DNA from 3 places in the Thalassobacillus sp. B23F22_16 genome. Region 1 is predicted to be linked to each of the others. Evidence: predicted binding sites of a transcription regulator. Region 1 holds the regulator's gene; each other region holds the start of a gene.
The links. The regulator Rex, encoded in region 1, represses fermentation and respiration genes when NADH is low (regulators of the CRP and FNR family bind a similar motif). The targets are predictions, from matches to a motif close to TTGTGAAATATTTCACAA.

Region 1 (4,910 bases):
GCAATGGGAATCGTCTTCGCATACCTGTATGTAAAAACGAAAAGCATCATTACCCCGATCATTGCCCATATGGCAATGAATACCGTTGTGGTCATTGGGCAATACAGCCTGTCGGAAGAGGATTTCAAACGGATGCAGGACCAATTTGACCAGCTACAAACCATTTTTGGAGGCTTCTTACTATGAGAACATCACCGCTATTCATGGCCTTCCTTTATTTTATAATGGGATTGGTTTTCACCTATATAGCGGCACAAAGTGTCGATGATACGATCTGGAATTTCATTACGATCTTTCTGGCTATTCTGGCCACTTTTGATTTTGCCGTTTCAATCCGTTTATTCAATCTGCACATCAGGCTGAAAAATTCAAATAAGAAATAACAACACGAGGCCTGTTTTTTAACAGGCTTCTTTTTGTTTAAAGGGGGATACATAACGATGAAGACTTTATTACAAGGAAAACAGGTGAGACTGACACAGGTGACCAAGGAAGACCTCGAGGCGATAGCAGACTGGTATCACAACTCTAATTTCTCCCGCCTGTTTGACGCATTGCCAGCAGCCCCGAGAACAATGGACCAGTTGGAGTCATGGCTCCAAGAGTCCAATGAGTCTAACAACCAATACACCTTTTCGATTCGGAATGAAAGCAATGAATTTGTCGGATATGTGGAATTAGAAAGCATCTTATGGATTCATCGAAACGGCTGGGTCAGCATTGCCATCGGCGATGAAGAATATCAGGGAAAAGGTTACGGCATGGAGGCGATGCAATTACTGATCGATTTCGCCTTTTATGAATGCAACCTCCACCGTCTTCAGTTGACGGTATTTTCCTATAACCAGCCTGCCATCTCCATGTACGAAAAACTCGGCTTCAAAAAAGAAGGCACCCACCGGGAATTCCTCCTTCGCGACGGACAAGCATTCGATATGCACCTGTATGGACTGCTAGACTATGAATGGATAAAGTAAAAAACGCCTCTGCTCAGCTCTTTAAGCTGAGTCGAGGCGTTAATTGTTTTCCTGGCTTTCCTTTTTATCACTTTCCACACCCTTTAAGATGAAAGAAAATGGAATCGCAATGATCAATATGACTGCGGATACGAGAAAAGCCTCATTAAGTGTCTGCAAGGTTGCTGCCTGCATATCCAAATCGGGCGAGGTCGCAATCGCTGCACGTCTTACTTCATAATAAATGGAGAAGAAAACGATCCCTAACGAAGATGATATCTGCCGTAAGATATTGTTCATCGCAGAACCCTGTGCTACGAGATGTTCCGGGATTGCGTTCATACCGGATGTCGTGGCGGGCATGTTCCCCATCCCCATTCCAAGACCTCGGATCGTATTCAATACTAATATCCACCAATATGGCGTATCAAGGCTCAGAAAACTTAACCCCAGGGTTGCTACTGCCATGATGGCAAGGCCGGGAGGAACGACGAACTTCGGCCCTTTTTTATCAAGCAGCCTTCCACCAATCGACATGAATAATCCACTGGCCGCTGCAGCCGGCAGAAACAGAAGGCCTGTTTTGATCTCCCCTAACCCATAGACATTCTGAATCAATAATGGCAATAAGAAAATACCGGAGAAAAGACCGATCGAGGCCGCTGATGTAACAAGAATCGATACCGAATACGTTGGCACCTTGAATACAGATAGGTTCAATAACGGCTGTTCCTGGCGGTTTTCATAAAAAACGAAAGCCACTAACGCCAGGATACCTCCGATGATTAGTACCATACTCACAGGAGACAGCAGTAATTCCAGCGTCCTCCCTCTTCCAAGTGCATAAAGGATGGCACCAATCCCCGTAGTGACGATCACAAAGCCGCCTGCATCGAATTTCAGATCCGGCTTTGTCTCGGTCGGTTTCAAATACTTGCTCGATAACAATATGCCAAGCAAGCCGAACGGTATGTTGAATAAAAACAGCCACTGCCAGGCGAAGAACTCGATGATAACCCCGCCGATCGTCGGACCGATGGCTGGAGCGACCATGACAGAGATTCCGTAGATACCGACAGCCAGCCCCCGTTCATCCCTAGGAAAAGCATTGAAAATCAGTGCCATCGCTATCGGCATCATTAGACCGCCTGCCATCCCCTGAATTGCCTGGGCGACGATAATCATGCCTAACGACGGAGCGAGCGAACCGGCAATCGACCCGATAATGAAGACACTGAGGCCAATCAAATATACTTTCTTCTTGCCGAACCGGTCTCCAAAATACCCCGTAAGAGGCATTGTCATCCCCATGGAAACCATAAAAATTGTCAGCATCCAGCCGACATCTACCGCATTAGCATCAAAAATTTCCATGAATCGGGGAAGCGTCGGATTCAGCATGCTGTTATTCAATATGACCGTGAAAGTTCCAAATAAAACGGAAACGACAACCAGCCATTTTGATGGCAACTTGCCCATACAGCTCCCCTCCAGTTAATTTATTTCGAAACACGAACTATCATCTACTATACCATAGTAACCCAGCCACTTCTCTCATCTTGCCTTCCATGATATACACCTTCCGTGTAATATCTAAACTTGAAACCAAAGGAAAACGGTAAAACTCCTGTGTAACCAAAAAAGGACGACCGTGGTGGTCATCCTTTTATTCTTCTTGTTCCTCGCCCGCTTCAAGCGGATAGTGTTTCAGGAAATACACCAGCGCTTGAAGTTCGATCGACAAATCGATATGGTGGACCCGGATATGTTCCGGCACCGTGATTCTTGCTGGTGTGAAATTCAAAATCCCGGAAACACCAGAGTGGACAAGCCGGTCCGTAATACCCTGGGCTGCTGCAGACGGAACGGTAAGTATCGCTGCAGTGATATCGCCTTTTACCATATCTTCGAGTTCATCGATATGCTTCACAGGCACTCCGCCGATTTCTGTTCCTACTTTATCCGCATTAGAGTCGAATGCGTACTCAATTTTAGTATTATTGTTCTTCATGAAATTATAATGTAAAAACGCGGTACCTAGATTACCGACACCAATCAAGGCAACTTTTGTGATTTCATCCTGATCAAGCGTTTTTCGGAAAAAGGAAAGCAAGTATTCAACGTTATAGCCATAACCTTTTTTACCAAGGGCTCCAAAATAAGAAAAGTCGCGGCGGATGGTAGCAGAATCAACTTTGACCGCATCACTGAGCTCTTTGGAGGATACACGCTGTTTCCCCTGGCTGTGCAGATTATTGATGAATCGAAAATATAATGGCAGCCGCTTCGCTGTCGCTTGTGGTATTTTATGTTGCTCGATATCCATATCTTTCACTCCTTGCTTTCTCTATAGAAGTCCCCGCTTTTCCCGCCTGTTTTCTCCATCAAATAGGTAGGTCCTATGACCATTCCTTTATCAACGGCTTTGCACATATCATAAACGGTAAGCGCAGTCGCTGAAGCTGCCGTGAGCGCTTCCATTTCTACACCGGTGCTTCCCTTCGTTTTGACTGAAGCATCAATCATCAAATGGTAGGTATCTTCCCCTTCTTGCTTCCATTCGAAATTGACGTCGACACCCTTCAGCTGTAATGGGTGGCACATCGGTATCCAGTCGGGTGTCTTTTTAGCTGCCATGATTCCGGCAACCTGAGCAACCGACAGCACGTCACCTTTGGAGATTTCTTTATTGGTGATCTTCTTATATATTTCATGGTTTACCTGGACACTGGATACAGCAGTCGCTGTTCGCGTGGTGACATCCTTTTCCGAGATATCGACCATTCGTGCCCTTCCCTGCTCATTGAAATGAGTGAACTCTGTCAAAGTAAAGCCTCCCTTGAAGCAGAAATTCTATTATGTGTATTTACATTACTTGTATTTTACCAAAAATGCAAAAGATAGTCGTTAAGTTTTTCACAATCTGCCATCATGCTTCTTGCCTGCCAGCTTTGATGTAAGATACACTTGACTCATTGAGGTGAACAAACATGATTCTGATGCAGATGAACCAGATTGAAAAACGATTCGGTGCTGAACTCATTCTATCGAATATTAAAATAGAAGTACAAACGAATGACCGGATTGCCATTGTCGGTCGTAACGGCGCAGGTAAGTCCACCCTGCTAAAAATCATGGCGGGAGAGATGGCTCATGATGGCGGGGAAAAGTTTCAGCCAAAGGACGTTTCCATTGGCTACCTGGCCCAGAATACCGGACTTGAATCCGACCGTACGATTTGGGATGAGATGGAGAAAGTCTTCAGCCATCTGAAGAAACTAGAAAGCGAGCTTCGTTCCATGGAAAGCCGGATGGCGGACCCCGACCTGATGGCAAACGAAAAAGAATACCAGCAACTATTGAAGGAATACGACAGTAAGCAGGAAACATTCAAAATGGAAGGCGGCTATCATTATGAAGCCGATATAAAAGCCGTACTGAACGGTCTTAACTTCCATGATTTCGATCTGGCTACCCCGATCAATACGTTGAGTGGCGGTCAAAAAACGCGGCTCTCGCTTGGGAAACTGTTGCTTTCCAAACCGGATGTCCTGATTCTGGACGAGCCGACCAACCATCTGGACATTGATACGCTCAGTTGGCTGGAAAATTACCTTCAGGGCTATCAGGGTGCAGTCGTCATCGTATCCCACGATCGGTACTTCCTCGATAAAATCGTGAAGACCGTGTATGAAATCGCCTTTCAATCTTCCAAGAAATATCACGGAAACTATAGTGATTATTTGAAAAAGAAAGAAGCCGATTTCGAGCTGGAAATGAAGCAGTACGAAAAGCAGCAGGCAGAAATTAAACGGATGGAGGAATTCATCCAGAAAAACATCGTCCGGGCTACAACCAGCAAGCGGGCACAAAGCAGAAGAAAGCAGCTCGAAAAAATGGATCGTGTCGATAAACCGAAAGATGACAATCAATCGGCGAAGTTCTCTTTCCAAG
Region 2 (4,910 bases), on a different contig from region 1:
ATATCATCGGGGAACTGACGCTATTCACCGATGATGCGACCTACCTCCTGAATGCTAAAGTCATGGAGGATGCCGAGGTAGCAGTCATCAAAAAAGAAAACCTGGAGAAAGAGCTGCTTACCAATACCGAGCTGGCTTTCGAATTTATGAAATGGATGAGCGAGCATTTCCGGAAGACACAGACCAAATTCCGTGACCTTGTTTTACACGGCAAAAAAGGAGCGCTCTATTCTACGATCATCCGTCTGACAAACAGCTATGGAATTAAACGTGCCGATGACATTTTTATCGATATCGTACTGACAAACCAGGAACTGGCTAACTTTTGCGGCACCTCCCGTGAAAGCGTCAATCGTTTACTAAGTGACTTGAAAAAGAAAGAAGTCCTTGCGATGGAAAATAATAATATCGTCGTCAAGGACCTCCAGTATTTAAAGGATGAAATTAATTGTGAAAACTGCCCGATTGTATTATGCAGTATTGATTAAATGAAACCAGCGGATACGATAATCAGGAAAAACAAGGAGTTTCCGATTTCAAGTATCCCGATTTCCATCGGTTTCAGCTGCTTTCCGTGTAAATAGACGGCACGGACAAGACTTGGAATGAAGGCTAATGTTACCAGCCATGCTCCTGTTGCGAGGAACAACCCTACCACAATTAAATGATATGCCCAGGAAATCCAGCGGAAAGCTGGATTTTTCTTTTCCCTGATCATTGTTTTTACAAAAAAAGCACTGCCATAGAAAAACAATACCGCCAACAGGAAAACGTTCCATGCCGCTTCATCAATGTATCCTGCCCCCAGGTAATAGGAACCCAGTCCGCCAATGCCGAAAGCGGTGATGGCAGCAAAGTCGTTCCAAAGCGAACGGTCCTTGTTTCTTTTCCCGAACCAGAGATTGATGATAAAAAATGGCATCATCATCAAAGCAATTAAGAATAGGGCAGGCTCTGTAATTAATACAGGCAGGGCAAAGATTAGGGCAACAGTGAAATAGCGAAGGAACCATGTTAGATGAAATCTTACTTTCTTCTTTTTCACAGCAAGAATCAGTGGGTAAGTTGCTAAATACAAGGCAATCCAGCCGACAAATAGCAGCAGTTGTAACCAATGAAATCCTCCCGCTGCCATCCCTAACAGGAATGGAACGGTCAGCATTGCCCATGCCCCGTGCTGCTTAGGGAGAAACAACTTCATAAGTGTCACCTCGTTCTCGTTCTATTAGTGTTGATAATCGACCGGCAGTACCGGGCGACCCTTTTTACACAACGTTTTTCTTTTTACCTCGTAAAGCTTTCGGAATATAAACGCAATATGGTTCACTTTCCATATAATCCCCGGTCATAGCATAGGCCCGCGATCTGGAACCTCCACATACATGGCGGAACTCACATACCCCGCACTTTCCTTTATAGGCATCCGGGTTCCGGAGGTTTTGAAAAACTTCCGACTCACGGTAGATTTCAGCCAATGGTGTTTCTTTAACATTTCCGGCTTTAATCGGCAGCAGGCCGCTCGGGTAGACATCTCCGATATGGGAGATAAACACAAAGCCGTTACCGTCATTAACTCCCTTTGGCGCTCTTCCCAGTCCATCGATTTGCCCCGTTGTCCCGTTCATCAAAGCATCCTGGTAGTTGATCCCTGCACCGGTCGCCTGTTTTTCCCTCATCTTGTTCTGAATCACTACCCTGCGGTAGTGCTGTGCTGCAGTAGTTTTGATATCAAAAGGAACCCGCTTCGATAATTCATACAGCCATTTGAACGTTTTTTCGTGTTCGACGGGGGTAATCATATCCTTCTCCTGGCCGCGTCCAGTTGGAACAAGGAAAAATACACTCCACAACACACAGTCCAATTCTTCGATTAAGGCAGCCATTTCATCAAGATGATCGTAGTTGTACCTGGATATGACAGTATTGATCTGGATCGGCATATTTAATTCATGTAAGTATTTAATCGCATTCATCGTCAGATCAAAGGATCCCGATGTTCCCCGGAAGTGGTCGTGAATAGCTGCATTCGGACCATCCAGGCTGAACGCCCATCTGGACAGGCCAACTTCCTTCGCTTTTTCCATCGCCTCTTTGGTAACATTTGGTGTAGCAGATGGGGTCATCGATACGCGTACCCCTTTTTTCACGGCATACGCTGCGATGTCGAACACATCCGGTCGCATTAGCGGGTCTCCTCCTGTAAATACGAGCATCGGATTTTCCATTTCATATATATCATCGATTAATTTCTTCCCGTCCTCGAATGACAGTTCACGAGGATCCCTTCTGTATTGAGCTTCCGCACGGCAATGCAAACATTTCAGCTCACATGCTCTCGTCAATTCCCATATCACAATAAAAGGATTTTCATTATAGTCACGGTTGAACATGACGTCCCCTCCTTCGTGCTACCTTCGAACTTTGGTTAACACTATTATCATGGTTCAATTGTAGCGAATAATGTGACGGTAAGTTGTGATATACATCACAAGAAATGGACTCTTTTCTCGTTTCGTCATAAAGTTTTCATAAATTGAGCAGTTATCCAAGATAGCTTCCTTATTCAACAATAGGACCGAAAAGTCGAAGACTTGATTTCGAGATATTGTTTGAGGAAAAGGGGCGTTGGGGAAGGATTCGCTTTCCGCGGGGAAGACGGCAAGCCTCCTCGAGCTTAAAGCTCTGCGGGGTCTTGCCAGTCTATCCTTTCCCGCAGGAGTCTCACCCTTCCCCTACGCCCCTCGCCATATAAAATTCTCGAAATCGCACTTGGAAAGTACAAAAGTACAACTCTATTTTGTGAGAGAATCCCATTACAATGCTAATCTGATCGTACTTTCTGTTCCATAAGCTCGCTATTATGGATGGAAGTTTCGAGACTCTAACAAACGTAAGGTGGCGGGGAAAACGGTGAGACTGCTCGAAAATGCTACGCATTTCCTTCGTGCGGTGTCTATTCAAGAAGCTAATTCAAAGTCCTGTGGGATGAACATGAGCGGTGAGATCCCGCAAGGCGAAGCCTGAGGAAGCTCACCACATGCCCACGGAAAGCGATCCGTTTTCCCAGCCACCATAACCTCTACCTAACGTCTCGAAACTGAGTCTTCAGTAAAAGAGAGCTTTACTGTAAAACCTCACGGAAATTTACCAAAACCTTTATAAAAAAACAGGCTGTTCCAAAAGCCTATGGCAGACTTTCGAAACAGCCAGAGTTTCTCTATTGATTACTTTTTAGCTATGGCTACCCGCCATTGTTCCGGACCTTTCTCTAAATACTCCCACTCAAACTGACTCTCCCGCTCTACCATGAACTGATAGTGCAGCGGCCGTGGATCATGGTCATTGGTGAGCTCCATTACTTCACCGCTTTCTAACTCATCGAAAGTATCAAGAATCCTTGGATGACGTACTCTCGGCTCAATTTCAGGCGCATAAATCTTAGCGGCAAATTCCTGGTTTTTCATAATAATCTCCTCCTAATAATTAATTTTCTTCCAAATCATCAATTGGCAGTGGCTCTTCTTCTTTATGAGTAGCAGGACGCAGATGGAACATAGCTCTTACTGCGAACACTGCGAGAATCACAACACCGGCGATAAAAATAACATCAGGTACGGAGCGGATGGTCAGCAGATCCTGGATGATATCCTGCTGCAGGAACGCTGCATCACGTGAAGCCCAGTATCCGTTATCGAAAGCTTCTTTCAGCTGCAGGAATCCTATCGGTAATAGGGAAATAAGAATCATTCCGGCAAGACCGATATTTAATGCCCAGCAGGAAATTTTCAGCCAAGTATCATTCCATTTATCCGGCCGGACGATGTTTCTTAAGGAGTAGAGCAATACGGCAATGGCGAACATTCCGTATACCCCCATCATTGCACCGTGACCATGTGCTGGTGTCAGGAACTGACCGTGTTCGAAATAGCTTACTGCTGGCAGGTTGATCAGGAACCCTAGGACCCCTGCTCCAACCAGATTCCATATTGCGGTTGAAATCAGGAACCAGAATGTAGACTTGTACGGGAAATCAACTCCTCCGGCACGCATCATTTTATATTGTTCATAAGCTTCCAGGACTAGTAAAGTTAACGGAATAACTTCCAAAGCACTAAATACAGATCCAAGAGCGATCCAGGCTTCGGCGGATCCATTATAATAATAATGGTGACCGATACCGATAACCCCGCTTCCAAGCAGGATGATCAGCTGGAAGTACAATGCTTTGACTGTTGAACTTTTTGTAACCAATTTCATTCGGACTAACAGAAATCCAATAACCACTACGGCGAATACTTCAAAAATACCTTCTACCCAAAGATGGATGATCCACCAGCGCCAGTAGTCAGACATCGTGAAGTTGGCACCTGGGTTGATGAAGAAAGCAAAGATATAGAACGCTGGCACCGCAATAGAAGCGTAGAACAATAGGTGAACAAGGCCTCCTTTATCGCGCTCCTTCTTCAAACCGTTCCTAATGCCCCGATAAACGATGTACAGCCAAATCAACATCCCGACAACGAGAATTACTTGCCAGATCCGACCGAGCTCTAAGTACTCCCAGCCCTGATGTCCAAGCAGGAACCACAAGTTACCAAGGTAGCCGTTGACACCAAGCCATTGACCGATCATGGAACCGCCTACTAAGACGACAAGCGCCCAGAATAGGATATCAACAAGTAGTCCTTGCCGCTTCGGTTCATGTCCACCAACAATCGGTGCAACGAAGATGCCCATACCGAGCCACGCTGTCGCAATCCAGAAGATGGCCAGCTGCAAGTGATAGCCTTTTGCGATACTGAATGGCAGAAGTTCAAATATCCAGTCCATACCGAAGAATGAATCCGGTTCGACGTAATAGTGCGCCATCAGGGCACCGAACATGACCTGCACGAGGAACAACAGGGCAA
Region 3 (4,910 bases), on a different contig from region 1:
TGTAGAAGAAACTTTTAAAACGATGGCAAACGATTAATCTTTTAAGCCCTCTGTATAAAAAAGCGGAGGGCTCTTCTATTATCTCCTGCCAGTAATAAGCATGGTTATGTGATATTTTAAATTTTTCTCCACTAAGAGGCATTAGCTAAATACTAAAAGAAGAGTGATTGCTAAGAAAGTATGATTATGATAATATAATATTATATTCCTGAAAATTCTCACGATTTGCGCGAGAATTGTTCATTTCCTTCCCTTTTCATATTGTTTCAACTCCGTGCTGAAACACTCCTGACTTTTGCATTCCATGCAAAAGTCTTTCTTTTTTATAATTACCTTGCCTCTCATACGCTCACCTTTTTGTTTCACTTTCTTCATTAAATACCTTAAGGTGGTAATAAAGAAGCAGTAGTTTAGAAAGGTGATGCCGATGAAGCTGGGTGCCAGAATGATGAAGACTGGGCTTGCTGTGGCAGTAGCGATTTATGTCGCTTCTTTATTTGAGCTGACTAATGAGGTGATCGCAGCAATTGCTGCCCTTTTTTCAATCCAGCCCTCTATTTATCGTTCGTTTCAAACTGTTATTGAACAAATACAAGCGAATATCATTGCGGCCGCTGTCGCTATAATTACTGTCTATACCTTAGGGGACAGCCCATTTATCGTTGGTTTTTCCATCATCGTGGTCATCGCTCTTAATATGAAATTGAAAATGAATGAGAATACGATTATCTTTGCGTTAGTGGCAGTGGTGGTGTTAATGGAGCCGACCGATATGGCCTTCCTGCCATATGCGGGTGCACGCATCGTTTCCTTGATGATTGGTATATTGTCTGCATTTGTTGTAAACCTGGCATTTGTACCTCCTAAATATGAAACCAATCTGTTCCGGCAAATCGATCGCAACACGAGCGATATTCTGCAATGGCTGCGGGTTACTACCCATCATTTATCAGACGAGCCAGCCTTAAAGACAGAAATGAATAGACTGCAGGACGAATTGCGCTATATCGACCAAACTTATCTGCTGTATAAAGAAGAACGTACCTACTTAAGAAAAAACAGATTTACAAAAGCACGCAAAATGGTACTATTCCGGCAGCTGATTGCAACAACGAAGAAATCATACGATGTATTGAAAGCATTCCATCGTCTTGAAGGTGATATCGACCATATCCCTAAAGACTTTCAGGAAGTGCTGGTCTCCGAACTGGATAAGGTTATTCACGCCCATGAAAAACTGATGCTTAGCCTGATGGGGCGTATCCGTAAAACCCATAAGGAATCTCTAAGAGAGTCAGAAACTCCTGATATTCCTAAGCTGGTGGAACAGCTGATCCATATCTATGAAGATGATCATGACCATGATAAACTGATTTTCCTCCCATTGGCTGCTCAGCTAATGGAGTACCATTACCACCTGGAACACTTGAAGCGCATTATTAAAAGCTATCAACGATTTCATTATGAAAGTCACCGAAGTATGTTTGAACAAAAACGAGCCCGATAATAAATGTGAACAGGCTGGCGAGAACATCTCGGCAGCTTTTTTCTTTATGAACGTGTACCGGTTAAAAAGAATGTGCTCGTCTTTTGTAATTAGTGACAATTCAGTCCCGTCCTCTCTTTTTCCTTAAATCCTTCCTTTTTCTCCCACTATTTCTAATATTCCCTTAAGGTTTGAACATTTTGTGTCGAAAATTCCACAAAAAATTGAACATTCAATTACAAATTAGTTAATCCTCACGAAAAAGGTTATTAGGGTGCTATAATTCACTTCACGTATTATTAGTTTTCACTATTTACACAGTAGAAATAATAGATTGATAGGAGTGTTTGGCTTCATGAGACATAAAAGACCCCATTTGCAAAAATGGCTGGCATTGCTTCCGCTGAGTTTAGTCTTTTTGTTGAGCGGCTGCAGTGAATTGACAGTCCTTGACCCAAAAGGACCTGTCGGACAAAGCCAAAAAGATCTGATCGTATTTTCCCTTTGGTTTATGCTCGGGATTGTAGTTGTCGTCTTTGCTCTGTTCGCATTTATGGTTATCAAGTACCGTAATCGGCCTGGCCGAAACGATAAAGATTATGACCCTGACCTGCATGGTAATACGGCAATTGAAATAGTCTGGACAGTTATACCTCTCATTATCGTTATTATCTTATCTGTACCAACAGTTACAACCTTATTCGATTTAGAAAAACCCCCGGAATCATCATCGGATAAAGAGCCACTGGTCATTTATGCTACATCAGCAGACTGGAAATGGTTCTTCAGTTATCCGGAACAGGATATTGAGACAGTGAATTATCTTCATATCCCAACGGATCGGGCGATTGAGTTCCGACTATCATCAGCAGATTCCATGGCAGCGTTATGGATTCCGCAACTGGGCGGCCAGAAATATAATATGGCCGGGATGGAAAACACCCTGTACCTGCAGGCAGATGAGCCTGGCACCTACGACGGCCGTAATGGAAACTTCAATGGAGAAGGCTTTACGGAACAGACATTTAAGGTTCACGCCCAAGAGGAAGAAGAGTTTAATGATTGGGTACAAGAAACCCAGGACGAGGCACCTGAACTGACCCAGGAAGAATATGACAAACTGCTTGCGCCTAGTGTCATGGACGAGCAGATGGTATTTTCCAATACGCATCTGGAGTGGGTAGACCATGGTACGAATGATGGGCGCGACTATGCGATTAAACGTCATCGAGATGCCTACCAGGAACTATTACATCTGGAAAACGAAATTAAAGGTGATGACAAGCATGAATAGTTATCAGAGAAAGCAGGTGAACATCTATGAAGTTAGATGAATTTTTCGTAACCGGTGAACCACTCGTATACGGTGGAATGGTTTCCATTGTATTGGTTACCAGTGCCGTCATTTTTCTACTCACCTATTTTAAAAGGTGGGGATGGCTATGGCGTGAGTGGCTGACAACCGTTGATCATAAAAAAATCGGTATTATGTATATTTTAAGTGCGTTAGCGATGTTATTCCGTGGGGGCATGGATGCCCTTATGATGCGAATACAGCTGGCGTTTCCAAATATGAACTTCCTGAACGCCCAGCACTATGATGAAATCTTTACGACTCACGGAACGATCATGATTATCTTTATGGCTATGCCTTTCTTGATTGGATTAATGAATATCATTGTTCCGCTGCAAATCGGGGCTCGTGATTTCGCGTTTCCTTTTGTCAACGCCTTGAGCTTCTGGTCGTTCTTTTTTGGAGCCATGTTGTTCAATATATCATTTGTTATTGGTGGTTCTCCTGACGCCGGCTGGACAAGTTACACACCATTATCAGGGGCAGCTATGAGTCCTGGACCAGGACAAAACTTTTACTTGATGGGCCTACAGCTTTCGGGTATTGGTACGCTGGCGACAGGGATTAATTTGATGGTGACGATTCTTAAAATGCGTGCACCAGGAATGAAATTGTTCAAAATGCCAATTTTCACCTGGTCTACACTAGTCACTTGTTTCATTATTATTTTTGCCTTTCCGATTTTGACAGTTGCTTTAGCACTGCTAACAATCGACCGTATTTTCGGTTCCCAGTTCTTTACAGTAACCGGTGAAGGGATGCCGATGATGTGGGCCAACTTATTCTGGATGTGGGGCCACCCGGAAGTTTACATCGTCATATTACCGGCATTTGGTATCTTTTCTGAAGTAATCGCGACCTTTGCACGTAAGCGATTGTTCGGGTATCATGCCATGGTCTGGTCGATGATTTTGATTGCCGGATTAAGTTTCCTTGTCTGGGTACACCATTTCTTTACTATGGGTTCCGGAGCTTTCGTTAACTCTGTATTCTCAGTATCAACGATGTTGATTGCTGTACCTACTGGAGTGAAGATCTTTAACTGGCTGGCAACGCTGTATAAATCAAAAATAGAGTTCACCACACCAATGATGTGGTCGCTCGCATTCATTCCGAGTTTTGTTCTCGGTGGTGTCACCGGGGTCATGCTCGGTATGGCAGCAGCTGACTATCAATTTCACAACTCGTATTTCCTAATTGCCCACTTCCATTATGTATTGATTGCCGGAACAGTTTTTGCTTGTTTTGCGGGGCTGGAATACTGGTATCCGAAAATGTTTGGGCACAAGCTAAATGAACGGATCGGGAAACTGGCATTCTGGTTCTTCGTCATCGGATTCCATGTTACCTTCTTCCCGCAATATTTCGTTGGTTTAGACGGAATGCCGCGCCGTGTCTTCTATATCATTCCAGAGTGGATGCCGTTAAATGTCATCTCAACAGTCGGTGCATTTGGAATGGGAGTTGGATTCGCTATATTCGTATTCAATATCTACTACAGCTACAGGAACAGCGAACGCGAAAAAACTGGGGATTCCTGGGATGGAAGAACCCTTGAATGGGCGACACCGACACCTGTACCGTTCTATAATTTCGCTACTGTACCTCATGCAGATAAGTACGATGCTTTCTTAGACATGAAGGAAAAAGGCGAAACAACTTTCGAGGAAGAAAAACTCGAGCCGATTCATATGCCAAGCAATACAGGGCAGCCGATTATCATGATGGCCATCGCTGCTTTTGCCAGTTTCGCTCTGATATTTGAATGGATTACCCTGGCAGTGATCGGGCTTGTCGGTGTCCTGATCATGATGGGAATACGCTCATTTGATTATGACGAGGGTTATCATGTTGAAGTAGATGAAATTAAGCGCATTGAACGCGAAGCAAGGGGGTTATAACATGAGCGCACATGAATTGAAATCCGGTCCATTAGAATATCGCACACAGGAAGGACGAATGAGCATTCTCGGCTTTTGGATATTCCTGGCTGCAGAAGTAGTGTTATTCTCCACATTATTCGCTACTTATGCGGTGCTATACGGGCGGACAGCAGATGCACCAGTACCA

Region 2: ACGTNI_RS02540 (TIGR04053 family radical SAM/SPASM domain-containing protein) is a predicted target of Rex. The motif match lies at 2,474-2,491, and genes of this name have one in related genera.
Region 3: qoxA (cytochrome aa3 quinol oxidase subunit II) is a predicted target of Rex. The motif match lies at 1,689-1,706, and genes of this name have one in related genera.

Annotation. Positions count from the first base shown of each region.
Region 1 is NZ_JBIEKD010000035.1:9,644-14,553, forward strand. Features, by position in the region: gene ACGTNI_RS18475 (CPBP family glutamic-type intramembrane protease) at 1-186, shown strand, start outside; gene ACGTNI_RS18480 (YdiK family protein) at 183-383, shown strand; gene ACGTNI_RS18485 (GNAT family N-acetyltransferase) at 441-977, shown strand; gene ACGTNI_RS18490 (MDR family MFS transporter) at 1,017-2,435, opposite strand; gene ACGTNI_RS18495 (redox-sensing transcriptional repressor Rex) at 2,623-3,282, opposite strand; gene moaC (cyclic pyranopterin monophosphate synthase MoaC) at 3,288-3,782, opposite strand; gene ACGTNI_RS18505 (ABC-F family ATP-binding cassette domain-containing protein) at 3,947-4,910, shown strand, end outside.
Region 2 is NZ_JBIEKD010000001.1:511,877-516,786, forward strand. Features, by position in the region: gene ACGTNI_RS02530 (Crp/Fnr family transcriptional regulator) at 1-488, shown strand, start outside; gene ACGTNI_RS02535 (YwiC-like family protein) at 485-1,201, opposite strand; gene ACGTNI_RS02540 (TIGR04053 family radical SAM/SPASM domain-containing protein) at 1,266-2,390, opposite strand; gene ACGTNI_RS02545 (DUF2249 domain-containing protein) at 3,225-3,464, opposite strand; gene ACGTNI_RS02550 (nitric-oxide reductase large subunit) at 3,484-4,910, opposite strand, start outside.
Region 3 is NZ_JBIEKD010000022.1:49,465-54,374, reverse strand. Features, by position in the region: gene ACGTNI_RS15735 (glutamate-1-semialdehyde 2,1-aminomutase) at 1-37, shown strand, start outside; gene ACGTNI_RS15730 (FUSC family protein) at 428-1,507, shown strand; gene qoxA (cytochrome aa3 quinol oxidase subunit II) at 1,842-2,780, shown strand; gene qoxB (cytochrome aa3 quinol oxidase subunit I) at 2,807-4,741, shown strand; gene qoxC (cytochrome aa3 quinol oxidase subunit III) at 4,743-4,910, shown strand, end outside.